Regions from separate parts of the Janthinobacterium foliorum genome, predicted to be linked through region 3. Evidence: predicted binding sites of a transcription regulator. Region 3 holds the regulator's gene; each other region holds the start of a gene.
The links. The regulator FNR, encoded in region 3, switches genes on or off when oxygen is low (the NO sensors DNR and NnrR bind a similar motif). The targets are predictions, from matches to a motif close to TTGATNNNNATCAA.

Region 1: a site for FNR is predicted at 3,615-3,628, ahead of cydD (thiol reductant ABC exporter subunit CydD). Genes of this name have one in related genera too.
Region 2: a site for FNR is predicted at 2,858-2,871, ahead of ACZ92H_RS21770 (DUF3079 domain-containing protein). Genes of this name have one in related genera too.
Region 4: a site for FNR is predicted at 6,311-6,324, ahead of ACZ92H_RS28220 (universal stress protein). Genes of this name have one in related genera too.

The regions. Positions count from the first base shown of each region.
Region 1 covers NZ_CDXDQE010000019.1:38,509-46,265, forward strand. Annotated here, with positions in the region: gene folP (dihydropteroate synthase) at 1-64, shown strand, start outside; gene glmM (phosphoglucosamine mutase) at 105-1,442, shown strand; tRNA gene ACZ92H_RS27675 (tRNA-Pro) at 1,570-1,646, shown strand; tRNA gene ACZ92H_RS27680 (tRNA-Arg) at 1,741-1,815, shown strand; gene ACZ92H_RS27685 (hypothetical protein) at 1,848-2,009, opposite strand; gene ACZ92H_RS27690 (PEP-CTERM sorting domain-containing protein) at 2,134-2,709, opposite strand; gene ACZ92H_RS27695 (GbsR/MarR family transcriptional regulator) at 3,003-3,554, opposite strand; gene cydD (thiol reductant ABC exporter subunit CydD) at 3,694-5,382, shown strand; gene ACZ92H_RS27705 (amino acid ABC transporter ATP-binding/permease protein) at 5,379-7,061, shown strand; gene ACZ92H_RS27710 (cytochrome ubiquinol oxidase subunit I) at 7,193-7,757, shown strand, end outside.
Region 2 covers NZ_CDXDQE010000012.1:21,413-29,169, reverse strand. Annotated here, with positions in the region: gene ACZ92H_RS21785 (TetR/AcrR family transcriptional regulator) at 1-542, opposite strand, end outside; gene ACZ92H_RS21780 (MFS transporter) at 781-1,926, shown strand; gene ACZ92H_RS21775 (prolyl-tRNA synthetase associated domain-containing protein) at 1,967-2,461, opposite strand; gene ACZ92H_RS21770 (DUF3079 domain-containing protein) at 2,557-2,772, opposite strand; gene ACZ92H_RS21765 (M48 family metalloprotease) at 3,468-4,256, opposite strand; gene ACZ92H_RS21760 (cyclic GMP-AMP synthase DncV-like nucleotidyltransferase) at 4,701-5,669, opposite strand; partial or broken gene ACZ92H_RS21755 (transposase) at 5,744-6,543, shown strand; partial or broken gene ACZ92H_RS21750 (ATP-binding cassette domain-containing protein) at 6,538-7,160, shown strand; gene ACZ92H_RS21745 (DUF6624 domain-containing protein) at 7,246-7,757, shown strand, end outside.
Region 3 covers NZ_CDXDQE010000004.1:61,820-69,576, reverse strand. Annotated here, with positions in the region: gene ACZ92H_RS10575 (response regulator) at 1-2,762, opposite strand, end outside; gene fnr (fumarate/nitrate reduction transcriptional regulator Fnr) at 3,014-3,772, shown strand; gene ACZ92H_RS10565 (FixH family protein) at 3,775-4,299, opposite strand; gene ccoG (cytochrome c oxidase accessory protein CcoG) at 4,444-5,826, opposite strand; gene ccoP (cytochrome-c oxidase, cbb3-type subunit III) at 5,830-6,750, opposite strand; gene ACZ92H_RS10550 (cbb3-type cytochrome oxidase subunit 3) at 6,743-6,946, opposite strand; gene ccoO (cytochrome-c oxidase, cbb3-type subunit II) at 6,948-7,562, opposite strand; gene ccoN (cytochrome-c oxidase, cbb3-type subunit I) at 7,578-7,757, opposite strand, start outside.
Region 4 covers NZ_CDXDQE010000020.1:68,348-76,104, forward strand. Annotated here, with positions in the region: gene trpD (anthranilate phosphoribosyltransferase) at 1-31, opposite strand, end outside; gene ACZ92H_RS28185 (aminodeoxychorismate/anthranilate synthase component II) at 97-660, opposite strand; gene trpE (anthranilate synthase component I) at 662-2,158, opposite strand; gene ACZ92H_RS28195 (phosphoglycolate phosphatase) at 2,401-3,117, opposite strand; gene rpe (ribulose-phosphate 3-epimerase) at 3,117-3,791, opposite strand; gene apaG (Co2+/Mg2+ efflux protein ApaG) at 3,960-4,334, shown strand; gene ACZ92H_RS28210 (hypothetical protein) at 4,359-4,505, opposite strand; gene mltA (murein transglycosylase A) at 4,540-5,784, shown strand; gene ACZ92H_RS28220 (universal stress protein) at 5,819-6,256, opposite strand; gene ACZ92H_RS28225 (MFS transporter) at 6,394-7,602, opposite strand.

The DNA of each region.
Region 1 (7,757 bases), on a different contig from region 3:
TATCCGTGTGCATGATGTTGCTGAAACTGTCGATGCGCTGAAGGTCTGGCGCATGGCCCACTGACCCTGTAAAATTATAATATACACAATAAAAGAGAAATACTATGACGCGTAAATATTTTGGTACCGATGGCATCCGTGGCCTGGTGGGCACGACTCCGATCACCCCCGATTTCGTCATGCGCCTCGGTTATGCGGCTGGCAAGGTGCTGGCCGAGTCGCAGGGCGGCAAGGCGCGCCCGACGGTGCTGATCGGCAAGGACACGCGCATTTCCGGCTATATGCTGGAAGCGGCGCTGGAAGCGGGCCTGTCGGCCGCCGGCGTGGACGTGATGCTGGCCGGCCCCATGCCGACCCCGGCGATCGCCTACCTGACGCGGGCACTGCGCTTGGCGGCGGGCGTGGTGATTTCCGCTTCGCACAATCCCTACCAGGACAATGGCATCAAGTTCTTTTCCGGCCAGGGCACCAAGCTGCCCGACAGCGTGGAGCTGGAAATCGAGGCGGCGCTCGACGCGCCCATGGCCTGCGTGACGTCGGACAAGCTGGGCCGCGCCAAGCGCCTCGACGATGCCCAGGGCCGCTACATCGAATTTTGCAAGAGCACCTTCCCGAACGAACTGGACCTGCGTGGCCTGAAGATCGTCGTCGATTGCGCCCACGGCGCGGCCTACCATATCGCGCCGCACGTCTTCCATGAGCTGGGTGCGGAAGTCATTGCCATCGGCAACAAGCCTGACGGTTTCAACATCAACGCGGGCTTTGGCGCCACGGCGACGGCCGCCATGGCCGCGGCCGTGGTCGAGCATGGCGCCGACCTGGGCATCGCGCTCGACGGCGACGCCGACCGCCTGATCATGTGCGACGCCACGGGCCGCCTGTATAACGGCGATGAATTGCTGTACGTGATGGTGAAGGACCGCCTGGCGACGGGACCCGTGGCCGGTGCCGTCGGCACCCTGATGACCAACATGGCGCTGGAAGTGCTGTTCAAGCAGCAAGGCATCGGCTTCGCGCGCGCCAAGGTGGGCGACCGCTACGTGCTGGAAGTCATGAAGGAAAAGGGCTGGATACTGGGCGGCGAAGGTTCGGGTCACCTGCTGTGCCTGGACAAGCACACGACGGGCGACGGTATCGTCTCCGCGCTGCAAGTGTTGTCCGCGCTCAAGCGCAGCGGTCAGAGCCTGCAGCAATGCCTGGAGGAACTGGTGCTGTTCCCGCAAACCTTGATCAACCTGCGCGTGGCGCCCGGTTTCGACTGGCAGAAAAACGCCGCCATGGTGGCCGAGAAGGAGCAGGTCGAGGCCGAGCTGGGCGACACGGGCCGCGTGCTGATCCGCGCTTCCGGTACGGAACCGCTGATCCGCGTGATGGTGGAAGCCAAGGACAAGGAGAAGGCCGAGTCGATGGCGCGCCGCATCGCCGACAAGGTCGGAGGCTGAAAACGTCCAGGGCGGCGCTGCACTGAACGTTTTCAGCAAGCTTCTCCCGGTAGGGGTGATAGTTATTTCCATCTAATTCGCCTATGGCAATTGACGAAATTGGGTGGGGGCGTTATTATCTTGTCTTCGGAGTGTGGCGCAGCCCGGTAGCGCACCTGGTTTGGGACCAGGGGGTCCAAGGTTCGAATCCTTGTACTCCGACCAAAGTCATAAGCGGGCTGTCAGAAATGACAGCCCGTTTTCTATTCCGCGCAGCCATGTCATTGCTGACGCGCATGGATTAAAATACTGCACCTTTCCGCCCATCGTTCAACGGATAGGACAACGGTCTTCTAAACCGTGAATGGGGGTTCGATTCCCTCTGGGCGGACCAGTTTCAGACTGGCCATTTCCCTGCGTGCCGCTTCACGGCCGCGCAAACAATACCTCACTCAGCAAATACAGCAGCGGCGGCGCGCACAACAGCGCGGACCATAGCGGCCGCATTTTCTTGCGCGCCAGCTGCGTCAGACGCAGCCGTTCTCGCACGGGCAATCGCGTGCGCGTCTGGAATGGTGGCTTGTGCATGCATGCTCTCCCGCATGATCGATGATGTCATCGAGCATAGCGGGAGAGGTATCAATGTTGCGTAAAGAATGGGCAGGCAGGCATCAATGCGGCGTAAAAACCGCATTGGCGATAGCCGTGCCGCTCACGAAGAGCGGCGCCGCGCCATCCAGCCCAGCATGCCAAGGCCCGCCAGCAGCATGGCATAGGTTTCCGGTTCCGGCACGGGGGAGATGAAGGCGCGGTAGTTGCTCAAGTCCTTGGGCAGGCCGGCGATCGTGAACGTGGTGCCGGCTGCCACGGGTGCCGCCCAGTGAAACAGCAGTTCTCCCTTGCCAAAATGGATGGCCAGGTAGTCATACGCGGCCGCGCTCGTATAGGAATTCACGCCGCCGCTGAAGCTGCCACTGGTGCCGGCGGTACAGCCTGACGTGGGATTGTCGCAATAGGACGCGGCTGCGCCGACGGCATTCAGGCCGCTCAAGCCAAACTGGGCATTGACGATGCTGCGGATATTTGCCGGACTCTGTGGCGTGATATTGTCATTGTAGTATTTTACCTGCACGGCCGGCGACGGCGTATACGTGACGCTGCTCGATCCGATGAGAAATCCGCTGGCCGGTCCCAGGTCGACCCATGTGGCGGCTTGCGCCGCCCCCGCAAGCAGGCCCATGGTGGCGAATGCGGATGCCCTGAGGGCGATATGCTCGATGCTCTTCATGAAAATCCCCTTGTTATATGCTGGCTTGACTGCGGCCGGCTTGACTGCGGCTAGCTTGACTGCGGCAAGATGCGCGCCTTCTCGGCGAGGCGGTCGTCCCGGCCCCTGCTGCTGTGCGTGCGATGACTGCACATATGCAAGCTTAAGCTTGATGTGGATTAATGTAATTTAAATAATTCTATTGTCTTACTTGACAATATCGCTGGCCGCTATGAATGGTTCAGTCATGGCGGGGCAAAGCGTACGGATGGGGGAGGGGAGCGCAGGCGCCGTACGCCTGGCCGGGGGATCGATCAGCTTTCTTCGGGACTCTTGCCAAACAGACGGTCCTTGGCATTGAGCAGTTTCTGTACCTTGGCGCCCATCTTCATCAGTTGCGCCATCGATTCGGGCGACAGGCGCTGCAAGTCGTCGAACCAGGTATTGGCCAGGTCGACCAGCTCGTACATTTCACGCATGCGTTCCTGCGCATACTGGTCCACCGGTTCCGTCGCTGGCGCCAGCAGCGATTCGCGCAGCACCGTCAGGGTGGGCGCCACTTCACGGCGGCGGCGTTCGGCGGCCACGACGCGGAAGATTTGCCACACATCGCCCAGGGAAGAGAAATACTCGCGCCGGTCGCCGGGAATGCGCGACTGGCGGATCAGGCCCCAGCCCTGCAATTCCTTTAAGCCGATGCTCACGTTGGAGCGCGAAAAGCTCAGGTGCTCCGCAATTTCATCCGCGTGCAGCGGATGCTCCGCGACAAACAACAGCGCGTACACCTGGCCCACCGTGCGGTTAAAGCCCCAGCGGCTGCCCATCTCGCCAAAATGGCTGACGAAGGTCAGGATCAGCGGCGTCATTTGGATATGTTGAGTTTTCATAAGTGTTTGAATTTTTTCACGGCATATTGACGGGGTCAATTGATATATGTCATGTTTCGCAGTATTATACAAAAAATCGAATTTACAGAAAATTCTGAAAACTCAAGAAGTATAAAATATGCCGACTGCACCCTTGTCCTTGCCCCGCTTTGTCCTTCCCCGTACTGCCAGCCTGGTGCAAGGGGGCGCCGCCTTGCTGTGGCTGCCCCAGGCGGCCTTGCTGGCGTGGGCCGTGCAAGCCATGCTCGATGGCGCCGGCTGGCGCGCCGCGCTGGCGCCGGCGGCCGGCGTGCTGCTGCTGGGCGTGCTCAGGGCCGCGGCCGAGGCGTGGGGCGCGCGGCGCATGTACGGCGCGGCGCGTGCCCACCTGTCGACCCTGCGCACGCACGTGGCGCAGGCGCTGGCGCGCCGTTCGCCGCTGGACCGCCAGCGCGCCCAGTCGGGCCAGGCGGCCAGCGTCATGGCCGAGCAGGCCGAGGCGATCGTGCCTTACCTGGTGCGCTACAAGCCGGCGCGCTGGAAAGTGATGATCGTGCCGCTCGTGATCCTCGCCGTGGTGGCGCCCCTGTCGTGGATCGCCGCCCTGATCCTGCTCATTGCCGCGCCCCTGATCCCCGTCTTCATGGCCCTCGTCGGCATGGGCGCGCAAGCGGCCAGCCGCGCGCAGATGGTGGAAATGGGCAGCATGAACGCCTTTTTGCTGGACCGCCTGCGCGGCCTGGCCACCCTGCGCGCGCTGGACGCCGTCGACGCCACGGCCGAGCGGCTCGATGCCTCGTCGCAATCCGTGCGCCGCCGCACGATGGTGGTGCTGCGCATCGCCTTTTTATCATCGGCCGTGCTGGAACTGTTTTCCGCGCTGGGTGTCGCCATGGTGGCGGCCTTCATCGGCTTTTCTCTCCTGGGCAGCATCCATTTCGGCACCTGGGGCCGCGAACTGAGCCTGGGACAGGGCTTGTTCATCCTGCTGCTGGCGCCGGCCTTCTTCGAACCGCTGCGCGAACTGGCCGCCGTCTGGCATGACAAGGCGGCCGGCGAAGCGGGCCTGGCCGGCATGCGCGACCTGGCCGACGGCGGCGTGCCCTTGCCTGGCGCCGAGGTGGCGGCGGCCGTGGTTTCTCCCGCTGCCATGGCCCAGGCGCCGGCGCCCGCCGTCGAGATCCATCGACTGCGCTTTGCCCATCCCGGCGAAGCGCCCGTATTCGACGGCTTTGACCTGGCCGTGCGCCCGGGCGAGCACGTGGCCCTGCTGGGCGCCAGCGGCGCCGGCAAGACCACCTTGCTGTCCCTGCTGGCCGGTTTGCTGCCCGCCAGCGGCGGCGAGATCCGCATCGGCGGCGTGCGCCTGAATGACGCCAGCGTGAATACCTTGCGCCAGCGCATGGCCTGGATGGGCCAGCGTCCCCACGTGTTTGCCGCCTCCGTCAGCCAGAATGTGACCCTGGGCCGCACCGGCGCCAACGCCGCGCAGGTGACGCAGGCGCTGCACCTGGCCGACCTGGCTGCCGTGGCGCAGGCGCAGCCGGACGTCATGCTCAGCGACGGGGGCCAGGGCTTGTCCGGCGGCGAAGCCGTGCGCCTGGCGCTGGCCCGCGTGGCCCTGCATCCGCATGCGGATGTGCTGCTCGTCGATGAACCGACTGCCCACCTGGACAGCGAGACGGCGGCGCGCGTGACGGACGCCTTGCTGGCCCTGGCCAAGGGCAAGACGATGATCGTCGCCACGCACGATCCCGTGCTGGCCGGGCGCCTGCAGCGCACGGTGCTGGTCGACGCCCTGGCACAGGCACGGGAGCTGCGCGCATGAACAAGTCACGGCTTCTCAACCCGGTGCTGCGTCAATTGCTGCTGGCCCAGCCCGGCAAGCTGATCGGCGGCGCCATGCTGGCGGCCTTGACGGCGGTGGCCGGCATGGCCTTGCTGGGCCTGTCGGGCTGGTTCATTACGGCCACCTCGGTTGCCGGCCTGCACGCCTCGACGGCCATCGTCTTCGATGTATTCGGACCGTCGGCCGGCATCCGCCTGCTGGCCATCGGCCGCACGGGTTCCCGTTACGCGGAACGGCTGGTCACGCATGACGCCACGTTTGCCGCGCTGTCCAGCATCCGCGTGCAGCTGTTCCGTGGCTGGTCGCGTCCCGCGGCGGCCAGCCGGCTGCTGCGCCAGCCCGCCAAGCTGCTGTTCCGTCTGACGGCCGATATCGACGCGCTCGAATCGCTGTACCTGCGCCTGCTGGTGCCGGCCTTCACGGCCCTGTGCGCCGCCTTGCTGGCGGGCGTGGCGCTGGGCCTGATGCAGTGGCAGCTGGGTGTCGGCCTGGCCGCATGGCTGCTGGCGGCCGGCGGCGGCATCAGCTGGATCGTCGCGCGCCGCGCGCGCCGTCCCGCCATCGTGCGTAGCCGCGCCATCGAAAAACTGCGTTCCAACACCATCGACCTGGTGGCGGGCCAGACCGATCTGGTCATGGCCGGGCGCGTCGATGCCCAGTGCGCCGCGCTGGCGCAGATCGACCGGTCGCTGGCGCAAGCCGATGTTGCCTTGCAGCGCCTGGAAACGGCTGCCGGTGCCGCGTATGGCGTGGCCGGCAGCGTGACCCTGGCTGGCGTGCTGCTGGCCGCCGCCGCGCTGGTGCAGCAGCAAGCGCTGGATGTGCCGCTGGCGGCCCTGGCCCTGCTGATCGCCCTGACGGCCGTGGAACCGTTTGCCGGCCTGCGCCGTGGCGCGCTGGAAGCGGGACGCATGCTGCTGGCCATGCGCCGCCTGGCGCCGCGCCTGGCCCCGCAAGACCTTGCCGCGCCGCCCGTCGATGCCGCGCCGGGTTTGCATCTGGAACATGTCAGCGCCGCGCATGCGGGCAGCCAGGTGGCCATTTTGCATGACATTTCGCTGCACATCGCGGACGGCGAACGCGTGGCCTTGATCGGCCCCAGCGGCGCGGGCAAGTCCACCTTGCTGGCCATTGCCGCGCGCGAGCTGGCGCCGCTGGCCGGCACGGTCCGCGCGGGCCGCGCCTGCCTGTTTACCCAGAAAACCGAATTGTTCCAGGATAGCGTGCGCGACAACCTGCGCCTGGCCGCGCCGTCCGCCAGCGACGCGCGCCTGTGGGAAGCGCTGCACGCGGCCGGACTGGAGGACGAGGTGCGGGCCTTCGCGGGCGGCCTCGACACCATGCTGGGCGAGGGTGGCCTGGGCCTGTCGGGCGGGCAAGCGCGGCGCCTGGCGCTGGCGCGTTTGTTCCTGCATGAATCAGATTTATGGCTGCTGGACGAGGCCACCGAGGCGCTCAATGCGCGGACGGCGATCGATGTCCTGCAGCGCCTGCGCGCGCGCAGCGCAGGGCGCAGCTTGCTGATCGCAACCCACTTGCGGCGCGAAGCGGCGCTGGCGGACCGGCTGCTGACATTGCGCGATGGCCGCATCGTCGGCGAGGCGCGGCGCGGCACGCCGGCCTACGAGGCGGCGCTGGCCGGCTTGCGCGGCGATTGACGAAGGACAAGCGAAGAATAGGGGAGACGCAGGCGGTGCCGCCTGACAGCTTTACAACAGCGGCGCCAATCGAACAGCATCAGATAGATACCAAGTTTACAATTACAGCAGGGAAACACCAAGGAAATCATATGGACTTCGATATTGTCGCTTTATCCAGACTGCAGTTTGCGCTGACAGCTCTGTACCACTTTATATTTGTTCCGCTGACGCTGGGCCTGTCAGTGATCCTCGCCATCATGGAGACGGTCTACGTGATGACGAACCGACCCATCTGGCGCGACATGACCAAGTTCTGGGGTGTCTTGTTCGGCATCAACTTCGCCATGGGCGTGGCGACGGGCATCGTCATGGAATTCCAGTTCGGCATGAACTGGAGCTACTACAGCCATTATGTGGGCGACATTTTCGGCGCGCCGCTGGCCATCGAAGGCTTGATGGCCTTCTTCCTGGAGGCGACCTTCGTCGGCCTGTTCTTCTTCGGCTGGGACAAGCTGTCGAAGCGGGGCCATCTGGTGACCACCTGGCTGGTGGCCATCGGCTCGAACTTCTCGGCCTTGTGGATACTGATCGCCAACGGCTGGATGCAAAATCCCGTCGGCGCCGCGTTCAATCCGCAGACCATGCGCATGGAAGTGAGCGATTTCGGCGCCGTGCTGACCAATCCCGTGGCACAGGCAAAATTCGTGCACACGG
Region 2 (7,757 bases), on a different contig from region 3:
CCATCTCGCGCCTGGATGGACACGCCCGATAAGAAACTGTCGAAGACGGCCGCCAGCGCCGCGGCATCCGTCGCGGCAGACAAGGTTCCGCTGGCAATGCCGCGCGCGACGCAGCGCACGAAGCCGGCCCGCGTGCGGGCGCGCGATTGCGTGAGCGGTTCAGCCACGGCCGCGTGCTCGGCCGTCGGCGCGCTCATGCAGCCCAGCGCCACCATGCAGCCGGGCGGATGTCCCGGCTCGGACTGCATTTTGGCCGACTGGCGCAAGGCCAGTTCGATGGCATCGCGCGGCGCCAGGCCATCGTCCCACAGGCACTCCGTCACGCGCGCGTAAGTATCCAGATAGCATTGCGCCGACTCGCGGAACAGCGCTTCCTTCGAGCCGAATGCCGCATAAAAACTGGGCGCGGAGATGCCGCCGCCCAGGGCCGCCTTGAGCTGGCTCAATGAAGTCGATTCATACCCTTGCTGCCAGAATAAAAACATGGCCTGCTCCACCGCCGCCTGCCGGTCGAACGTGCGCGGCCGTCCCATTTGCGCCATCACCCACTCCTTTTTTTCGTCACTTACATACTACTCGATACAGAAGTCATTGACAACGCATCCCGCCCTCGCCTATATTTATACCGATCGATACATATATATCGCCACAACGGCCCGGGGCACGCTTGCGCCTGGCCACCTTACAAGGATGTTTGCCGTGAATCACGCCACCCTCACCACCGGAGCCAGCCCTGTGCTGGCCGACCGCCTCCCCGTCGCCGGCCTGCTGGCCCTGGCCATGACGGGGTTTATCTGCATCGTCACGGAAACCTTGCCCGCCGGCTTGCTGCCGCAAATCAGCGCCGGATTGGCCGTGAACGCCGCGCTGGCCGGGCAAATGGTCACCGCATATGCGCTGGGATCATTGCTGGCGGCCATACCGCTGACGATTGCCACGCGCGGCTGGCGCCGCCGCAACGTGCTGCTGCTCACCATCGTGGGCTTTCTCGTGTTCAACACCATCACGGCGCTGTCGTCGCACTACTGGCTGACCCTGGCGGCCCGCTTCTTTGCCGGCATGGCGGCCGGGCTGGCCTGGAGCTTGCTGGCCGGCTACGCGCGGCGCATGGTGACGCCGCAGCAGCAAGGACGCGCCCTGGCGCTGGCCATGGTGGGCACGCCTGTCGCCCTGTCGCTGGGCGTGCCGCTGGGCACCCTGCTCGGCTCGCTCGTGGGCTGGCGTGCCGCCTTCTGGATCATTTCCGGCCTGACACTGATCCTCATTGCCTGGGTGCTGGCGAAAGTGCCGGATTACCCGGGCCAGTCCGCGCACGAGCGCATGCCCTTGCGCCGCGTCTTCGCCACGCCGGGCGTGCGCGCCGTGCTGGCCGTCGTCATCGCCTGGATGCTGGCGCATAACATTCTCTACACCTACATCGCCCCGTTCGTCGCGCCTGCCGGCCTGGCGGGCAGGGTCGACCTGGTGCTGCTCGTCTTCGGCGCCGCCGCCCTGGCCGGCATCTGGATCACGGGCAAGCTGGTCGAGCGCCATTTGCGCAGCAGCGTGCTGGTCAGCCTGGCCGTGTTCGCCGCCACCGCGCTCGTGCTGGGCGTGGCATCGCACCTGCCTGCCGTGATCTACCTTGCCGTGGCCGTCTGGGGCCTCACGTTCGGCGGCGCGGCCACCTTGCTGCAAACGGCGCTGGCCGACACGGCCGGCAGCGGCGCGGACGTGGCCCTGTCGATGAACGTGGTGGCGTGGAATGGGGCCATCGCCGCCGCCGGCGTGGTGGGCGGCGCCCTGCTGCAAGCATGGGGCGTGGCCGCCTTTCCCTGGGCCATGGCGGCATTGATCTTGCTGGCGTTCGTGATCGCCTGGTCGGCGCGCGAGCATGGCTTCCGGCCGGGACGGCGCAGCGGCGGCGCGCCCGTCTCGGGGCATTGAAGCTCGATGCGCTTAGCCCGATGCGCTTGGTTGAATGCTCTTAATTAGCGGCTGGCACGTTCACGATGCGGGGCACGTGCCCCGTATGCGCCAGGAAACGAATCAAGCTGGCATGCGATAGCGCGACTGTCGCCGTGTTGCGCAGCGGATGGGCTTGCACAGCATCCGCATCCCACACGCCCTGGTCCAGCACCAGCTCCACCGCCTGCGCGCTGTCGTGCAACAGCGCAAACAGGCTGACGGAACCGGGCGCGATGCCCAGGTACCGCAGCAGGCGCTCGGGCGAAGCCATGCTCAGCTTACTGGCCGGCAACAGCCGCCCCAGCGCCACCAGGTCGACGCGCTTGTCGAACGGCACGATGACGAGCACATGCCGGCGTCCCTTTTCATCGCGCACGAACAGGTTTTTCACCATCAGCCCGGGCATGGGCGGTACGTGCCGCAGCGCTTCCTCGATGGTGTGCACGGCCGGATGCTCGACGAGCGTATCATCGCCGGCGCTGCTTTCCAGCCAGCGGGACAGTGTGTGGTGCATGGCAATTGCCTGGAATGGGTGAACGATAAGGCAATTGTAGCGGCGCGCCGCGGCGGGCGGTGAGTTTGCCATTGCCATTGCCATTGCCATCGCCGTCAAGACTGCTTTTTATCCTCTTCCTCGCCTGCCATGTCTTCCTTGTCTGTTGCCGCCAGCCCCCAGTCATTCCAGCCTTCGCCAAACAGCTCGATGGGATGCTGCGTGCGCTCGGAACCATTACCGCAGCGCATGGCATCCGGCGGACAATACTTGTCGCAGCCCCAGCAGATGCGCTCGGGGTTCCTGGGGTTCAAGGGAAAGGGTTTGGCCATGGGCGTCGAATGGGATCGGTTGAAGTCACTGCGACGACTCTAGACCGGGCGCGGGGAGGCGGTCAAACGAATTTCGGCGGGGAATTTGTCCAGGGTCAAGGTTGTACGGATTGTGGAACTTCGGCATGGCACACCGTACGTTATTCCTGCGCGTTCCTGGTAGATGTGGAACTCCCAGCACGGTCCGCGTATAGTGAATGCTGCCGTACGCCGCCTGCTGCGCCTTCAGCTCGTCCAGCGCATACACCATTGTCACCGTCGCACCGGATATAGGCTGAGCAGCTTGCTGCCCTGCTTATGCCGCGCATAAATGCTTTCTTCCGCTGTCGACCCGTCAGCCAAGTGCAGGGTGAGGCTGTTGACCCGGTCACTGCTGCGCCTATCTTGGCCCGCGAAATATGTCCGCTCAATGCTGCCCGTCAGCGTCCGCAGTCGCCGGCCTTATGCTTGCCCACGACTCTTCGAAGGCGAACAGACCGTGGCTGCCTTTCAGGCCCACGTGGGGCTTGAAATGGTCGAGGCTGAGCGCCCGGATCTTGGCGACGCGCCCAAGGTCTTGGGCCGGAGATTCGGCGAGGGTGTACACGGATCTTATAATGCGCAGAAGTTCCTGAAAATGGTCAGAATAGCTCATGCAGTAAAAATCTGGATTTGAACAGTAGACTTCGCCCCCGCAGAACTGGCTGTATTACTACTTACCCACGTGCCTTTAACGAATTAAGTCGCTTCTGGCGCTTCTCAAATGCCGGGTGAGTGTCGAATACGCTGATGACTCCCTCCTCACTCTCAGCTAGTAGAGAAAGCGCAGACATCATATCTTGATACGATGTCATTAGTGCACCGTCAGCGTCGGCAACAAACTCACGCTCCCGACTGTAGGCAAAGAACGCGCGATTCAAGACATGATTTAACGAAAAGTAAGCGAGAATTACGCCAGCGGGCCAGACTAATATGGGGAGAAACCCTCTCAATGCCGACGGCACCCTTTTTAGTTCCTCGGAAATTTCAGGAAATATAATCACAAGCAGCACAGTAATAGCTGCCATTCCCGCCAGTACCATCGCTACACTTTTCAGCACGCTCTTCGACAATTCCGACAGCAGGTGCGGATAAATTCGAACAGCGTGACTAAAAGCAAGAATATAGGTTTTATTTTTCGAATCCCCATTTTTTAGATGGGCGATCTCGTGCGCAGCAATCGCCATTAGTTGTCGATCATCAGCTGCTTCCAGCAAACAGGAAGAAAAAGCAATTAATGCCTTTTTACCAAATACAGAAGAAATTGTAAAAGCATTGGCTTCATCACTACGATACGATCCGATTCGCACTTCCTCATCCAAATGTGCTACCAAGGGCGCAATTCTCTCACTTACTTCGTTGCCAAAAGTAATATGGAGATCTCTAGATATCTTTTCAACAGCATCATAAAAATACTGAACAGTGATGAGCAATGGCATCCCCAAGGCGGCGCACAGTACGCTCAAGGATGATGTAACCCGTCCTGCAACAGCGAAATTCTTGCAAATTATTAAAATTAATAAAGATATAATAAAAAATCCCCATGCCCCAACGAGACTGTACTTGGCGAACTTCGCTTATGAATTAATAATAGCCATGCATGCCTTCAATTTGTCTATACCAAATAAATTACTCAATAGGAAAAATAATTTCCATTGTGAAATTATATTACGATTGGGAGAATTTAGGAGCTTGTGTGTCGTCCCCATTGCACCATGCAGTTTCAATATCTAGCGGCAGAACATTAGAGTGCCAAAGGCAGTCCATCGTTCCATACATAAAGTCGCAAGAGGGTCGCTAGAGTCGCGAGCGCCGTCACAGGGTCACAGTCACGACACTCAGTCAGTCACGCAGTCACGGGGGCAGGTCTGCCATCAAGGCACGAACTGATGCATTGGCCGCCTTGGAAGCTAGCTCAGTCGAACTGTGGTAACAGGGTAGTAACAGGGTAAGCCTACCCTGCCAACAGCCCCCGATGCAACACTAGCACCGAAAGACTCAGTTGCCGACTCTAAGATTAAGTGCAGATTATTTTCGCAAGCGATTTCCTTAAAATCTTCATGAGCGTATTCAAGCCATTCAAAAAATGCTTCGCCTCGTTCAGGATTTGATTCCCATTTGTCTGCGAAATTTTCAGCCGAGTCAGTCGGATTTTCTATCCACCATATGCCGTTACGCTTTTTAATATGCAAATGCATATTATCCAAAATATGCGCTAAGGCCTCCGATAGATTACGCTGATTTCCGTACGCTCTCGCAGCCAACGTCGTGATAATCACTGAGATTGGCTTAACATCCGGTCTTGACGAAAAACGGATGTCGCGATGCCTCTTCAAAATCTGGATGACACGCTGCAGGGGCGTTTTTACGCCATGCTCAGGAACGTCTTCAACGTTTGCGCAAGCCTCAAGAGCAAGCTGTGCCCGCTCCTCGTTAAAAGCAACAACCATTCTTGACTTGAACCATTCGGTAAAACCACGAGGGTTGCTATGAGGCCAGCTTTCCGCCCGTTCACTGAAGTTAGCAGAATCAGTGTCAGTAATTGGGATTGCAGTTTGCGACCAATCAGAACTAAGACTCAAGGATTCCAGAGCAATTTTTCTTCCCTCGCCATCAGGAATAGCAGGTAACGCGTCAAGGTGAACTTGCGCACCTTCAGAATAATCGAGGGTCCAGCATCGGCGCCCTTCAGAAACCTCCTTCATACCATGTTGCTTAGCATAGAGCTTCATCTCGACGCCAAGCTTTTTTTTAAGCTCTTTTTGCGTTACCTGATGCTTACCAAACGACAGCTCGCACACCAAATCGATGTCGTAATGCTCGTCGTCATTCACCGGACGGATAGGTGTACCCAAGCGAAACGAACCCTGAACATACACGTCGTGAGATAGCCCCCTGAATCGCCGGACACAGTCTATGCATTGTCCTTACGACTAGGAATAGGACTAGGCATATGACTAAGAGCAAGCAAACAATCGAGGTGGTAACGGTCAGCGACGAGAAGCGTCGTCGGTGGTCCGCAGCTGAAAAGGCGGCGCTGGTGCGTGAAACGTACGAGCCTGGGATGAGCGTTTCGCTGGTGGCGCGTAAGCATGGTATCAGTGCGAGCCAGCTGTTTAACTGGCGCAAGCTGGAGCGGGAAGGTGCCCTGGTGGCGGTCCATGCTGGCGAATCGGTGGTGCCGGCCAGCGAACTGGCGGCTGCCCGGGCCCAAATCGCGCAGCTGCAGCGCATGCTGGGCAAGAAGACCATGGAGGCGGAAATCTTGAAAGAAGCCGTGGACTTCGCTCGCGAAAAAAAGTGGATTGCGCGCGCGCCCTTGTTGCCAAAGGACGACCAGTGAAGCCGGTCTGCCAGGCCTTGGGCGTGGCGCGCTCGCACATTATGGATTTGATGACGCGGTCTTCGGACTGGATTGATGGCCGTACCGTGCGCCAGATCGACGTGCTTGCCGATCTTGCCTTGGTGGAGGCTGTACGTGCGGAGATTGGCCAATTGCCGACGTACGGTTATCGGCGCGCTGGCGCGCTGGTCAATCGTCGCCGTCTGGCTGCTGGCCTCACGCTGTTCAACCACAAACGCTTCTACCGTGTCATGAAGGCTTACCGGCTGTTGCTCCCGAAAGCGCCTAAGCGGGTCGTGAGCGCGCGCGTGCATGACGGCGTGGTGGCTGTGCAGGAATCGAATCGACGCTGGTGTTCTGACGGCTTCGAGATCGGTTGCGATAATGGCGACGTGGTCACGGGCGTTTACCCTGGAGAATCTGTTGCCCTTTCGGGACCATCCGGTTGCGGAAAAAGTACGCTATTAAATATTCTTTTAGGAATACTGCCGCCAACTGGAGGGGATGTCCTTATAGGCAAGGCGAGCATTCGCCGGGTCGGAATTAATGCACTTCGCCGAACGATTGGAACAGTTCTTCAAGACGACGTATTGTTTGCAGGTTCTATTTCTGAAAATATCAGCTTTTTCGATCCACTTCCAGACCAAGCATGGATATCAGAATGTGCTGCCATGGCTGCTATTGCAGAAGAAATTAACGCAATGCCAATGGGGTACAATACTTTGGTAGGAGACATGGGTACTGTACTATCGGGGGGGGGGAAAAGCAACGGATCCTCCTTGCGCGAGCTTTGTATAAACGTCCTACCATCTTGGTTCTTGACGAGGCTACTAGTCACCTTGATATTGGTAAGGAGAGTCAGGTAAACGCCGCAGTGCGTTCACTCAATATAACGCGAATAATTGTCGCACATCGCCCGGAAACAATCGCATCGGCAGATCGGGTAATTGTGCTGGTAGGGGGGCGAGTGGTACAGGATGAAAAAATTCTGCGCCCGGCTGACGCGACACCTTCAATCGCCGCCTAACCCATTTAAAGCAGGTCGCTCGTGCCAGATTAAAATATTATAGTCAGTTTCCCATTCATAAATAGTAAAAAACTGGAGAATATTTATGCAACAAAAACCATACTTAAAAAAAATTGGAATATATAAAATAATTTTCCCTCTCGCAGCAGCGTTAATTTTAATTTCAACAAGTGCTAAATCACTTGAGCTGGTGGATTCAGTCCATTTCTCCGGACAGGTTTTTAGTTCGACCGGAGTGATTCCAGAGAAATTGTCGGTGTTGGCCGACTGTCAAGACCAACGGGAGCGAATTCTAGGTAAAATTGAAGGTGGTCGGTATCATATCGATCTGCCGCCTGGCATCACTTGCAGTATTGTGATTGCTGAGTATGAGTGGGATTCTGATCCTCAGCCTGTATTCGATGCCCGTACCGCAATACCACTCCCAGTTTTGGTCTATCCACGACAGGTACCTGAACCTAATCTTGCTCGCGAATTATTAGAAATGGGCCGGCAAGATAGTGTGATGCGGCGATCCTGGGCTAATGAGAGGCAGAATTCGACCTCTACGAAGCAGATGCAAACTGATGATAGTTTGCGTCAAAAGCGATTGATGAA
Region 3 (7,757 bases):
CGGCCCATCACGCGCATCAGCGGGGCCATGGAAAACACTTCTTCATCGACGCTGGGCGCCGCGCTGGCCAGCTGCACGGGCGGGCGTTTCGGCAAGTGCCGGCTGATCACTTCCATCATCTCTTCCACCACCACGGGCTTGGCGATGAAATCGGTGATGCCGGCCGACATGCAGCGTTCGCGCTCGGAAGCCAGCACGCCGGCCGTCATGGCGATCACGGGCAGGTTCAGCCGCAGTTCCGTGCGGATCAGCTGGGTGGCGCTGAAGCCATCCATGACGGGCATCTGCATGTCCATCAGCACGATGTCGTAGCGCAGCGCTTCCGTGCGCAGCCGTTCCACCGCCTGCAAGCCGTCGCCCACCACGTCCAGGGTGGCGCCCATGTGTTCGAGGATGCCGCGCGCCACGGCCTGGTTCAAATGATTGTCTTCCACCAGCAGGAAATGCACGCCGGCCAGTTCCGTGCCCAGCGGCTGGTGCAGCATGCGCTGCTCGCTGCCGTTTTCCTTGGCGATCAGCGCCTGGTGCAGGGCGTCGAACAGGCTGGAGCCGGTGATCGGCTTCATCAGGACGACATCCGCCTCGGCCGCGCTGGAAATTTCCTCCAGGTGATTACGGGCAAAGGCGTTGACCATCACCACGATGGGCTGGCGCTGGCCGGACGCCGCCTGGCGGATGGCCTTGGCCGTGGCCAGGCCATCCATGACGGGCATGTGCCAGTCGGCCAGCACGACGTCGTACGGTTGCTGCTGCGCCAGGCGCTCGCGGTACAGTTCGATGGCGGCGAAGCCCGAATCCACCTCGTCCGCATTCCAGCCCCAGGCGTGGATCAGCTTGACGATCAGTTCGCGCGTGGTGCGGTTGTCGTCGGCCACCAGCAGGCGCAGCGGCCCCAAGGTGGGCGTGCGGCGCGTTTCGGCCGGCTGCGCCAGCACCTCGAACGGCACGCTGAACCAGAAGCGGCTGCCCTTGCCTTCGCTGCTGGCAACGGCGATTTCGCCGCCCATCATGTGGATCAGGTGCTTGCTGATGGCCAGGCCCAGGCCCGTGCCGCCAAAGCGCCGCGTGATGCTTTGATCGCCCTGGGAAAAGGCCGTGAACAGCTGGGCTTGCTGCTGGGCCGTCATGCCGATGCCCGTGTCGCGCACTTCGAAGCGCAGCCAGGCCCGCTCGTGCTTGCTTTCCGCCACGCTGACGGCCACCACCACTTCGCCGCTCTCGGTGAACTTGATGGCGTTGCCGGCCAGGTTGACGAGAATCTGCTGCAGGCGCTGGGCGTCGCCCACGAGGCGGCGCGGCACGTCCGGTTCGACGGCGATCGCCAGTTCCAGCTCCTTCTCGCCCGCATTCATGGTCATCGTCGTGGCCAGGGTATTCATGACTTCATCGAGGTCGAATTCGACGGGCGACAAGTCCATGCGGCGCGCCTCGATCTTGGAAAAATCCAGCACGTCGTTGAGGATGCCCAGCAGCGATTGCCCCGCCACGCGCACCATGGTCAGGTATTTGCGCTGCTCGGTGTTGAGCTTGGTATTGCCCAGCAAATACACCATGCCCAGCACGGCGTTCAGGGGCGTGCGGATTTCATGGCTCATGTTGGCGACGAAATCGCTCTTCGCCCGATTCGCCGCCTCGGCGCGGTCGCGCTCCTCTTCCAGTTCGCTGGCGCGCGCCTCGACTTCCTGCTGCAAGCGGTCGCGCTCGCTCATCAGGCCATTGAACGCTTCCGTCAGCTCGCCGATCTCGTCGCGCTGCTGCACCGGCACGGGGGTAAAGCGGCTGCCCGACTTGCGCAGCGACAGCAGGGTGTCGCGCAGGCGCACCAGCGGCGACAGCAGGCGCACGGTGACCCAGCCCAGCACGGCAGCGGCCAGCAGCGAGGCGCAGATGCTCCACAGCACCAGGCGCGACAGCACGCCATTGAAGGGCTCGAACGCGTCCGCCACGGGCAGCGAGGCGGCCAGCAGCCAGTTCACGGAGTTCAAGCGCTTGAAGCTGTTGACGGCCGTGACGCCGCGGCTGTTGGTGCTGACCATGCTGCCCTCGCCGTCTTCCTTCAGCAGCTGGGTGGTGACCAGGTTGGCGTTCGGCGCGCGCGGGTGCAGCAAGCGGCTGGCATCGGGGTGCAGCACATAGCGCGGCACGGCTTCGCGCGTGAGGATGAAGTAATAGCCGCTCTTGCCCACCTTGGCCGTGCGCAAGTGGCCCAGCATATTGTCCTTGTACAGGCGCAGCACGCCGATGACGATGCCGGCCACCTCGCCGTTGTTGTCCAGCACGGGCGCGACCATCTGCACGATGGGCAGATGGCTGGTCTTGCCCAGCATCGGTTCCGTGATCATGGCCTTTTTGGTGCGCATCACCGTCTGGAAGTAGGCGCGGTCGGCCACGTCGACGCCGTTGCGTCCCTGCACCTCGGGCACGTTGGCCACCACCTTGCCTTGCGTGTCGAGCACCAGCACGTCGTCGAACAGGGCCAGCATGGCGCGCTGCGTGTAGTACTCGCGCAATTGGCCGGGGTCGGCCATCAGGGAGGGCGGCTGGTGGCGCGCCGTCTGGGTGATGATGTCGAGCAGCATGGCCAGCTTGTCGTCGAGCTCGTCCGCGGTGCGTTCGATCAGCGCCGTTTGCTGGCTCAGCAAAACCTGGGTGAAGTCGTCGCGCATGTGCTTGACCTGCACCATGGTCACCACGGCGATCATGGCGATCGAGGTCAGGCTGGTGGCCAGCGCGACTTTTGCTTTAATGCCGAGAGGCTTCATGATTTCCTTTTCAGTACCCGGAGGCACAGGCGGCAGATAATGCTGTCAGGAATTTTCCTATCAATACGTCAACTTGGCAAGCACGGGCCGTGGAAATGCGCGCCCGGGCATGAACTTGTATGGATGTTGCCATAAAATTAAATGCGGGAAGTCGTTTATTGAGCGAAATAAAGGGGAAATGCGGGGAAATTGGCACATGTGAGCGCACTATGCAGTAAACTTGTTGTTGCATTTTTCTAAAAGGGTCTGACATGACAGAAGCGCTACTCTCTCCAGCCTTGCCTGCCGTGAACGTGGAAGCGTTGCGTGCGCGCTGCTCGACGTGCAGCATGCATCAATTGTGCCTGCCGATGGGGCTTGACGTGGGCGACATGGACAGGCTGGACCAGATTATCGGCCGCCGCCGCAAGGTAGCGCGCGGCGCCTCGCTGTTCCGCATCGGCGACTCGTTCCAGAACCTGTATGCCATCCGCCTAGGCCACTTCAAGACTTACCAGATCAATCCGGGCGGCGAAGAGCAGGTGACGGGTTTCCAGATGGCGGGCGAATTGCTGGGCATGGACGCCATCAGCGCCGACCGCCACCACTGCAACGCCGTGGCGCTGGAAGACAGCGAAGTATGTGAAATCCCGTTTTCTAGCCTGGAACAATTGCTGGGCAATATGCCCACCCTGCTGCGCCATTTCCACCGCATGATGAGCCAGGAAATCACGCGCGAGCAAAGTGTCATGCTGTTGCTGGGTAATATGCAGGCGACGCAGCGTTTTGCCGCCTTCATCGTCAACCTGGCCTCGCGCTACGAGGCACGCGGCTATTCGGGCAGCAACTTCCAGCTGCGCATGTCGCGCGAGGAAATCGGCAATTACCTGGGCCTGACCATCGAGAGCGTCAGCCGGCTATTGTCGAAGTTCAAGAAGGAAGGCTGGTTGCGCGTGTCGAACCGCGAGATCGAGATCTTGCAGCCAGCCAAGCTGAAGGCGATTACGGCCGGCACGGACACCTGCAAATAGTTTTATAACTCTTCATCCGCATGCAGCGCGATGGCGCGCTGTGCCGGCCAGGTCCAGATGCCGGACAGGCGCCACTCGCGCGTATTGTTTTCCACCAGTACTTGCCAGCGGCTGCGCTCCAGCATGGGCAGGGCCACGGAGAAGTTGCCGGCCGCATCGGGCTGCACCAGCAGCTTGATGTCTTTTTCCGGCTGGGTGGCATGCGCCAGGTGCAGTTGCAGCGGCGCCTGGTAAGCCTTGCCGAAGCTGTGCACGGAACCCGTCAGGCGCGCCGCCGCCACGTCATATGCCAGGCTGGTCGACATGGCCAGGTTGCTGGCGGCCGTATCGCGCCGCAAGTCCTGGTTGATGGCCTTGCCCTGCTTGTAATAGTCGCCCACCACCAGCGCATCGGGCTGCGTAAACGCGATATAGCCCATGGTGCTGCCGACAACGACGGACAGGCCCGGGCCCACCATCAGCAGCCACGGCCAGCGGTGCTTGTACCAGGGATCGGCGGAGGCTTGCAGTTTTGCGGTCTTGGACATTTTAGATCTCCTTGGGGTCAGACCCTGCGGGACTCGGCGTCCCCGTCTGGCCCCAGTATTTGCTTCTGGGTTGAAATAAATAGCTGGTACCCCAACGGCGAAATGCGGGGGCCGGACCCGCAGGGTCCGGCCCCCGCATCACCGTTACCGCGGCACGATGAAGACCGCGTTTTCCCGCACATGCAGCGACGGGTCGTCCAGCGATTGCAGCTCGATGGCGATCTTGTTCGAGCCCTTCTCGCCCACGCCGTGCGGCACGCGCAGGCGGATGGGCCAGCCCAGGGTTTCCGTCGGCTGCAGGGTCACTTCGTCGCGCGTCAGCAAGGTCAGGCCCGGCAAGCCGGAGACGCTGATTTTAAAATGCTGGCTTTGCTCCGAGGTGTTCATGATCTGCAGACGGTAAACGTTCTCGATCATGCCATCTTCCACTTCGCGTCCCATCGAGCCGCGGTCGCGGATCACGTCCATTTTCAATGGCGTGCGCAGGGCCAGCGAGGTACACACGGCGATGATGATCAGGGCCAGGATGGACGTGTAGATCAGCACGCGCGGCCGCATGGCGCGCCGGCGGATCTGCTGCGAATTGAAGTTGTTCTCCATCGCATGGTCGGTACTGTAGCGTACCAGTCCGCGTGGCCGGTCGACCTTGTCCATCACGCTGTTGCAGGCATCCACGCAGGCGGCGCAGCCGATGCATTCATACTGCAGGCCATTGCGGATATCGATGCCGGTCGGACACACCTGCACGCACAAGGTACAGTCGATGCAGTCGCCCAGCTTGTCGTTGTTGCCGGCCTTCTTGCTCAGCGCGCCGCGCGGCTCGCCTCGCTTGGCATCGTAGGTGATGATCAGGGTGTCCTGGTCGAACATGGCGCTCTGGAAACGCGCGTAGGGGCACATGTATTTGCACACCTGCTCGCGCAGCCAGCCCGCGTTGCCATAGGTTGCCAGGCTGTAGAACAGGACCCAGAACCATTCCCAGGGACCGAAGTTCAGGGTGGTCACCGAATGCGCCAGTTCCTTGATCGGCGTGAAGTAGCCGACGAAGGTAAAGCCTGTCCACAGGGCGATGGCGCCCCACACCACGTGCTTTGCCGTCTTCTTGAAGGCCTTGCGCAGGGACGGGCCCTGCTTGTCGAGGGCCATGCGCGCGCTGCGCGTGCCCTCGATCTTGCGTTCGACCCACAGGAAGATTTCCGTGTACACCGTTTGCGGACAGGAAAAACCGCACCACACCCGCCCGGCAATGGCCGTGACGAGGAACAATAAATACGCACAGATGATCAGCAGGGCCGCCAGGTAGATGAAATCCTGGGGCCACAGCACGACGCCGAAAATGTAGAACTTGCGCGTGGTCAGATCGAACAGCAGGGCTTGCCTGCCATTCCATGTCAGCCACGGCAAGCCGTAGAACGCAAGCTGGGTAAGCCAGACGCATACCCATCGCCAGGTAGCGTAGCGTCCTTTGGCCTCGCGAGGGTAGATTTGCTCGCGGGCCGCATACATCTTGATGACTTGAGGTTCCATTGTTTACTTCGCGGGCGCCTGCGGATTCGACAGGCTCCAGACATACGCCGACAGCACGTGGACCTTCGATTCGCCGAGGAAGTCGCTGAAGGCCGGCATGGTGTTGCTGCGTCCCTTGCGGATGGTTTCCATGATGGTATCGGCGCTGCCGCCATACAGCCAGGTCTTGTCCGTCAGGTTCGGCGCACCGAGCATCTGGTTACCCTTGCCATCGGCGCCGTGGCAGGCCATGCAGGCGCCGAACTTGGCCTTGCCCAGCACCGACTTGACGGGGTCCGAGGTGGAACCGGACAGGCTCAGCACATAATGGGCCACGTTCTCGACATCCTTTTCCGAACCGAGCGCGGCGCCCATCGGCGGCATCTGGCCGTTACGGCCGTGCATGATGGTGGTCTTGATGATGTCGGGTTCGCCGCCATACAGCCAGTCCTTGTCCGTCAGGTTGGGGAAGCCCTTGTTGCCGCGCGCATCCGAACCGTGGCACTGCGCGCAGTAAGTCAGGAACAGACGCTGGCCGATGGCTTGCGCCTGCGGATCGGCGGCCACCGTTTTCAGGTCCTGGCCCAGGTACTTGTTGAACAGGGGGCCGTAGTCGGCTTCCGCCTTCTTCAGCTCTTCCTCGTACTGGCCCGTCGATTTCCAGCCCAGGCTGCCGGCATAGTTGCCCAGGCCCGGATACAGGAACAGATAGGCCAGCGCGAAGACGATGGTGATGTAGAACAGCCACATCCACCAGCGCGGCATCGGCGTATTGAGTTCCTTCAAGTCCTCGTCCCAGACGTGGCCCGTGGTGCCGTCGGCGGGGGCGCCGGCCGGCACTTTCACTTTCGATTGCGAGTACAGCAGCACGCCGCAGCCGATGATGCCCAGCAGGGACAGCACGATGATGTAGATATTCCAGAAGCCATTGGTAAAGTCAGCCATGGTTGTGCTCCTTCGCCAGGTTCATCTCGGCCTCGGCCGGATAGTCGAGCGCGTCGTCGGCGAACGGCAGGCGGGCCGCCGCGTCGAAGTCGCTATTGCTGCGGCTGAACGTCCACCACAGGATGCCCACGAACGTCGTAAAGGAAACCACCGTCATGACGCTGCTGGCGCTGTCAAACAGGTTGTCGATTGCCATGCTAATTCCTTGTTTTGATTAATGTACCGAGGCCTTGCAGATAGGCGACCAGGGCGTCTTCTTCCGTCTTGTCCTGCAGCTGCGCGGGGCCGGCGGCGATTTCTTCATCGCTGTACGGCTGGCCCAGGCGCTGCAGGGCGCGCATCTTCGGCATGATCTCGTCAGGCGCCAGCTTGGTCTTCGCCAGCCAGGGGTAGGCCGGCATGTTCGACTCGGGCACCACGTCGCGCGGGTTGTTCAAGTGCGTGCGGTGCCATTCGTCGCTGTAGCGCGCGCCCACGCGGGCCAGGTCGGGCCCCGTGCGCTTGGAACCCCACTGGAACGGCCGGTCGTAGACGAACTCGCCGGCGACGGAATAGTGGCCATAGCGTTCCGTTTCCGCGCGCAGCGGACGCACCATCTGCGAGTGGCAGTTGTAGCAGCCTTCGCGCACGTAGATGTCGCGGCCCGCCAGGCGCAGCGGCGAGTACGGCTTCAGGCCGGCGACGGGTTCCGTCGTGCTCTTCTGGAAGAACAGGGGGACGATCTCGACGGCGCCGCCGATGCTGATCACCACCGTGACCAGGGCGATCAGCAGCCAGGGGTTTTTCTCAATCCATGCATGTGAAAATTTCATTTGCTCTTGCTCCTATCAGGCGTGCGCCGCGTTCAGTTCCGGAATGCGGGCGACGGGGAGTTTGCTGCCGCGCAGGGTCATCCAGGTGTTGTAGCCCATGATGCACATACCCGACAGGTACAGCAGGCCACCGGCCACGCGCACCACGTAGTACGGATACGTGGCTTTCACGCTTTCCACGAAGGTGTAGGTCAG
Region 4 (7,757 bases), on a different contig from region 3:
GCAGCAGGGCTTCTTGTGGGGTGATCGGCATGATGCTTCCTTCTTCAATGATGGCGCAGGAGGACACTGATGGCACGCCGTGGCGTGCGCGGGGTATCAGCGCTCGAGAAAATTCTTCAGCAGGGCGTGGCCGTGCTCCGAGAGGATCGATTCGGGGTGGAACTGCACACCCTCGATATCGTATTCCCGGTGGCGCACGCCCATGATTTCGCCGTCGTCCGTCCACGCCGTCACTTCCAGGCAGGAAGGCAGCGAGGCGCGTTCGATCGCCAAAGAGTGGTAGCGGATCACTGTGAAGGGGCTGGGCAAGTTCTTGAAGACGCCCACGCCCGTATGCGCGATGAGGGAAGTCTTGCCATGCATGACCTGCTTGGCGCGGATGACTTTTCCGCCGAACGCTTCGCCGATGGCCTGGTGGCCCAGACACACGCCGAGGATCGGCTTCCTGCCGGCGAAGTGCTTCAGCACTGCCACCGAGATGCCCGCCTGCGCTGGCGCCTTCGGGCCGGGCGAGATGCAGATGCGGTCCGGGTTCAGCGCCTCGATCTGTTCGATCGTGATTTCATCATTGCGGTAGACCCGCACGTCTTCGCCCAACTCGCCGAAATACTGCACGATGTTGTAGGTGAAGGAGTCGTAGTTATCGATCATCAGCAGCATCTTAAAACTCCCCATCCAGGCCATCTTGCACTTGTTCGGCGGCGCGCAGTACGGCGCGCGCCTTGTTTTCGGTTTCCTGCCATTCCATTTCAGGGACCGAGTCGGCGACGATGCCGGCCGCGGCCTGCACGTACAGCATGCCGTCCTTGATCACTCCCGTGCGGATGGCGATCGCCACGTCCATTTCACCGCCAAACGACAGGTAGCCGCAGGCGCCGCCATAGATGCCGCGCTTGGTGATTTCCAGTTCGTCGATCACTTCCATGGCGCGCACTTTCGGCGCGCCTGTCAGGGTGCCGGCCGGGAAGGTGGCGCGCAGCACGTCCAGGTTCGACAAGCCCTCTTTCAGCTTGCCTTCCACGTTCGAGACGATGTGCTGCACGTGCGAGTATTTTTCGATGACCATGCGGTCGGTGACGTGCACGCTGCCCGTTTCGGCGATGCGGCCGATGTCGTTGCGCGCCAGGTCGATCAGCATCACGTGCTCGGCGATTTCTTTCGGGTCGGCCAGCAGTTCGGCCGACAGTTCGGCGTCGCGCTCGGGCGTGGCGCCGCGCGGGCGGGTGCCGGCGATGGGGCGCAAGGTCACTTTCTTGCCGCCGTCCGCCAGGCTTTCATTGCGCACCAAAATCTCGGGCGAAGCGCCGATGATCTGCATGTCGCCGAAATTATAGAAGTACATGTACGGCGACGGGTTCAGCGAACGCAGGGCGCGGTACAGGGTCAGCGGCGAATCGACATACGGCTTGCGGATGCGCTGGCCGATCTGCACCTGCATCAAATCGCCCGCCATCACGTATTCGTGGGCCTTGGCGACGGCCTTCAGGTAGTCTTCCTTGGAGAAATCGCGGATGGTTTCCGTGCGCACCGAGGCGCTGGTGACGGGGGCGTCGACGCCGCGGCGCAGCATCATGCGCAGGTCCTTGAGGCGCTGGCGCGCCTTGCTGAAGGATTCGGGCTGCGTCGTATCGGCGTAGACGATCAGGTACAGCTTGCCGGACAGGTTGTCGATGACGGCCAGTTCTTCCGTCACCATGAGCTGGATGTCGGGCAGTTTCAAGTCGTCTTTCGGCGCGCCGCCGGCGAGTTTTTTCTCGATGTGGCGTACCGTGTCGTAGCCGAAGTAGCCGGCCAGGCCGCCGCAGAAGCGCGGCATGCCAGGGCGCAGGGCCACCTTGAAGCGCGACTGGTACTGTTCGATGAAGTCGAGCGGGTTGCCTTCGTGCTCTTCGATCACGGCACCGTTCTTGATGATTTCGGTGCGGCTGCCATGGCTGCGCAGCACGGTGGTGGCGGGCAAGCCGATGAAGGAATAGCGGCCGAAGCGTTCGCCGCCGACGACGGATTCGAGCAAAAAGGTGTTCTTGCCGCCTTGCTGCGTCTGCGCCAGTTTCAGGTACAGGGTGAGCGGGGTTTCCAGGTCGGCGAAGGCTTCCGCGATCAGGGGGATGCGGTTGTAGCCTTGCTGGGCCAGCGATTTGAATTCGAGTTCGGTCATGTTTCTCTCCATGCCGTCAGGGACGCGTGTGCACGATGCACAAGCCCTGCGGTGGGTTATCAAAAAACCTGCCAGTGCACGCCAGATGCGCAATATGCGCGCGTGCAGCCGACAGCAATCTTACACGGCTCGGCCCTTAGGCCTGCCAGGATTGCCAGCGTCGCCAAAGCCAGGCCTCAATCGAGCCGGTTTGGGTGACATTGTGTTTTTTGATGAGAAACGTGTTCACGGTGTGGTGTGGGTCAGTATGCTGGTCTGTTTTGCATGCTAATAAAATGGGCCGCTTCAAGCAGCGTATTTACTATACCATCGGAATCGGTGTCGTGTATAGAGTGTCCGTGGTTGTAGCCATACGGTACCGTCAACACGGGGCAAGCCGCAGCCCGTGCCGCTTGCGCGTCATTCGACGAGTCGCCGATGGCCACCACCCTGGCCGGCGCCAGGTCGAAGTCCGCGCACACTTGCAGCAGCGGCAGCGGGTCCGGTTTCTTCCTCGGCAGCGAGTCGCCGCCGTAGACGATCTCGAAATAGCCGTCGAGTTTTTTCTGCTTCAGCAAGGGCAGGGCGAAGGCGATCGGCTTGTTGGTGACGCAGGCCAGGCGCAAACCCGCCGCCTGCATCGCCGCCAGTCCCGCTTCCACGTCCGGATACAGGGTGCTGAACTGGCCATTGATGGCCAGGTAGTGGCGCTGGTAGGCATCCATGGCTTGCTCGAAGCGCTGTTCCACGCCGGCCGCATCGAAGTCGAGCGCCAGCACCGTGCGGATCAGGTTTTCCGAACCCTTGCCCACCATCAGCTTGATGGCCTCGGCGCTGATGGGCGCAAGACCCAGCTCGGCGCGCATGCCGTTGATGGCGACATGGAAATCGGGCACGGTGTCGAGCATCGTGCCATCGAGGTCGATGATGGCGGCGCGCACGCCGGCCAGTACGTGGTCTTTCACCGTGCCCGCCCGCATCAGGCGCCCGCTACTTTGGCCAACTCGGCGCGCATGGCATCGATGACGGCCTTGTAGTCCGGCTTGCCGAAGATGGCCGAGCCGGCGACAAAGGTGTCGGCGCCGGCGGCGGCGGCGGCGGCGATGTTGTCGATCTTGATGCCGCCATCGACTTCCAGCATGATGTCACGGCCCGATTCGTCGATCATGCGGCGCGCTTCGGCGATTTTCTTCAGCGCCTGGGGGATGAAGGACTGGCCGCCGAAGCCCGGATTGACGGACATGATCAGGATCATGTCGATCTTGTCCATCACGTGTTCCAGGTAGTGCAGCGGCGTGCCCGGGTTGAACACCAGGCCCGATTTGCAGCCATTGTCGCGGATCAGCTGCAGCGAACGGTCGAGATGATCCGATGCTTCCGGGTGGAAGGTGATGATGTTCGCGCCAGCCTTGGCGAAATCCGGGATAATGCGATCGACAGGCTTGACCATCAGATGCACGTCGATGGGCACTTGCACGTGCGGGCGAATCGCTTCGCACACCAGCGGGCCGATGGTCAGGTTCGGCACATAGTGATTGTCCATCACGTCGAAGTGGATGATGTCGGCGCCGGCGGTAACGACGTTGCGCACTTCCTCGCCCAGGCGGGCAAAGTCGGCGGACAGGATGCTGGGAGCGATACGGAATGTAGTCATGGTGAAGTAGCCAAAGGAGAGAAAATGCGAAGATGCGCTATTTTACGCTTGACGCCGCTACCATGCCTCGTTGCACTACGCTGCAACACAGAATACACGGCGCGCCGTGGCTAATCAGGCACGCGCGACACACAATACACGACAGACAATGTCTGAATAGGAATGACGATGGCGACTTATGAATTTACGGTAACGGTCAAGACGCAATACCTGCCCGAGCAATCGGCACCGGACCAGGGACGGCACGTGTTCAGCTATACGATCCGCGTCGTCAACACGGGGACCGTGGGCGCGCAGCTGATTTCGCGCCACTGGGTCATCACGGATGCGAACAACAAGGTGGAAGAGGTGCGCGGCCTGGGCGCCGTCGGCCACCAGCCGCTGCTGCAGCCGGGCGAACAGTTCGAATACACGAGTGGCACCATGCTGGGCACGCCGCAAGGCTCGATGCGCGGCGAATATTTCTGCGTGGCCGAAGATGGCCATCAGTTCGAAGCGCCGATTCCCGAATTCGTGCTGTCCGTGCCGCGCACCCTGCATTAATCAGATGGCGCGGACGCGCGCCGCTTATTTCAGTTTTTCGGTGGCGTCCTGCTCTTCGCTTATCTGTTTGCGCGCTGGCGGTGCGGGCTTCTTGCCCGAATACATGGTCCACCAGACTATAAATGCCAGCAAGAAGAACGCCACCAGCGCCTCTATCATCAAGATCCACATACGCACCCCTATGTTATTTACCCGCAGCTTATTGTTGAACCGTCGTTTATTTACACGCGGTAGTCTACTCGTTTCAATCGGCGGCGTCGCGCTTGCGCTGTCCGCCTGTACCACGCCGCCGGCCGAGCCCGTCGCCGTGCCCGGCAAGGCGCCCGCGATCGCGCCGACCGTCGTCAAGCCGGTGCCGGCCAAACCGGCCGACGCCAAGGACGCGACGGATACGGCCGCGCCCACTTTCGTGCCGGCCAGGTTTGCCGCCTTGCCAGGCTGGGCGCGTGACGACATGCGCGCCGCCTGGCCCGCCTTCATGGCTTCCTGCGGCGTGCTGGTCAAGCGCCCGGATTGGAAAGAGTCGTGCACGATCGCGCGGCAGGTGAATGCCGACAGCGACAAGGCCATCCGCCTGTTTTTCGAGACGTTCTTTGTGCCCAATCAAGTCATCACCGCCGATGGCGCCAGCACGGGCCTGGTGACCGGTTATTACGAACCGCTGCTGCACGGCGCGCGCAAGCGTGGCGGCCCGTACCAGACGCCGCTGTACAAGGTGCCGGACGACCTCGTTTCCGTCGACCTGTCCAGCGTGTATCCGGAATTGAAGAACATGCGCCTGCGCGGCAAGCTGGTCGGCAAGAAGGTGGTGCCGTACGCCACGCGCGCCGACATCGAACGCGCCACGGCCGTCACGGGCAAGGAGTTGCTGTGGGTCGATGACGAGGTGGAAGCGTTCTTCCTGCAAGTGCAGGGCAGCGGCCGGGTGCAGCTGACGGATACGCAGGAAACCGTGCGCGTGGCCTATGCGGACCAGAATGGCCACCCGTACAAGTCCATCGGCCGCTACCTGGTCGACAAGGGCGAACTGACCATGAGCCAGGCGTCCGCGCAAGGCATCAAGGCGTGGATCGCCGGCCATCCCACGCGCAAGGATGAGTTGTTCAATGCCAATCCCAGCTATGTCTTCTTCAAGGAAGAGCGCTTGCCCGATCCGAAAGTGGGACCGAAGGGCGCGCTGGGCGTGCCGCTGACGCCGCAGCGCTCGGTGGCCATCGATTCGCGCTATGTGCCGCTCGGTGCGCCCGTGTTCCTGTCCACTACGCAAGCCAATAGCGACATTCCCATGCAGCGTCTGGTGATGGCGCAGGATACGGGCGGCGCCATTCGCGGCCCCATTCGTGTCGACTATTTCTTTGGTTTTGGTGCGGAAGCGGCGGAGAATGCGGGCCGCATGAAGCAGAGCGGCGCCGTGTGGGTATTGTTGCCGAAACAGGCGCCGGCGCGCTAGGGCATCCTGGCGGCGCCGGGAGGTGTGGTTCCGCTTAGCGTAAAACCATCACTGGCAAGTGCGTGTGCGCCAGCACTTTTTGCGTTTCGCTGCCGACGAACAGCTTGTTCAAGCCCTTGCGGCCATGCGAGGCCATCAGGATGATGTCGCACTGATAGGTTTGTGCCGCATTGACAATCTCTTCATGCGGGCTGGGCGAGACGGCGACCACGCCTTCGAAGGGCACGCCGACGGCGCGCGCCGCTTCGCCGATTTTGTCGATTGCGCGCTGCGACGCTTCCTGCATCTGCTGTTCGTACAGGCCGGCGTCCAGCACGATGCCGCCATCGGCCATCGGCGAGAACGGGAATGGCTGCACCACGCTGATGGCGACCAGCTTGGCCTTGTTCAGCTGGGCGAAGGCCAGTGCCGTCTCGGCGGCCTTGTCGGACAACGGCGAACCGTCGGTGGGAAATAAGATGGTGTTAAACATGGCGTGCTCCTCAAGTGATGTCATACAGCTTATGGATTTACGTCAATTAATTCCTTGATGTAAATCAAACCGATCAGGCTTTGTCGTGAATAGTGTCGTCAAGGCAATCTTTTAGCAGTGTATGCCCGTTCACCGCTTCAGGTGCGCACGCTACGCAAGGGCGTGCCCCATACCATGGCGAGCGTCAACCCTATGCTGCCTGCCGCGATGCAAGCCAGGCCATTGCGCACGCCAAAGTGTTCCGCCACCCACCCTGCAGCCAGCGCGCCCAGCGGCGCCGTCGCCACCGTCAGGAAACGCATGGTCGAGGTCATGCGCCCAAGCATGGCATCGGGCGTGACTTTCTGGCGCAAGCCCAGGTAGGGAATAAAGAACAGCATCACGCCGCAATCAAAAAAGAACATCAGCACGGCATACGCCACGGCCGTGGCTGTCGCACTGCCGAAGAGCAGGGCGGGGATGGCAGGTGTCAGGGCAAAGCACACGGACGTGGAGGCCAGGCCGATGAGAATGGTGCGGCCGGTGCCGTAGCGCCCGGTCAGCGGCTTGACAATGAAGGCGCTGAGCAGGACGCCGGCGCCGCCCAGCATCTGCGTCATGCCCAGCACGCCGGGGCTCATGCCCAGGTCGTGCGTGGCAAACAGTACTGCCAGGGCCATGCTGGCGTAAAACAGGAAGTGCCAGATCCCGGCGCCCCAGGCCAGCGCCCGCAGCAGCGGTTCGTGCCAGACGAACAGCAGGCCATCGGCGATGTCGCGCAAGGCGTGTTTATCGGATGGTGCGGGGCGCGGGTCGCGCACGCTCATGGCACGCAGATTGAACACGGAAACCAGGTAGCCGCAGGCCGTGCACAGGATGGCGACGGGCGCCGACAGCACTTGCACCAGCACGCCGGCCAGGCCGGGGCCGATCAGGCGCGAAGCCGATTCGGTGGCGGCAAATTTCGACTGCGCATCGATCAAGCCGTCACGGCCCACGAGGAAGGTCAGAAAGACTTGCTCGGCGCCACCGCCCACGACGAAGCCCGTGCCAATAATAAATCCCACTATATATAACCATGGCATCGACAGCACGCCGCACCACCAGGCGACGGCCACGCTGGCCAGGGCCAGGCCGGACATGCTTTCGCTGAACAGCATGATCGGGTGCTTGCTGCGCCGGTCCAGCAGCACGCCCACGGGCAAGCCGAACAGGGCAAACGGCAGTGCCTGCAAGGCGACGAGCAAGCCCATCTGCTCCGGCGTCGCATGCAGCAAGAGCACGGCGCACAGGGGCAGGGCCAGCGAGGTGATCTGGGCGCCAAAGCAATTGAGTCCATTGCTGAACCACAGGCGGCGGAAATTCACGCTGGCGGCGCTGCCGTCGCCGCGCAGGCGGCTGGCCAGTGACTGGAGAAGGGAGGAGGAAATTTGCTGCTCGATATGAAAATGATCAGGCTCAGAATAATACCAGCGCGCCTGTCGCGCCGCTGCCGTTAGCCGCTACAATCGTCGCTACCGTG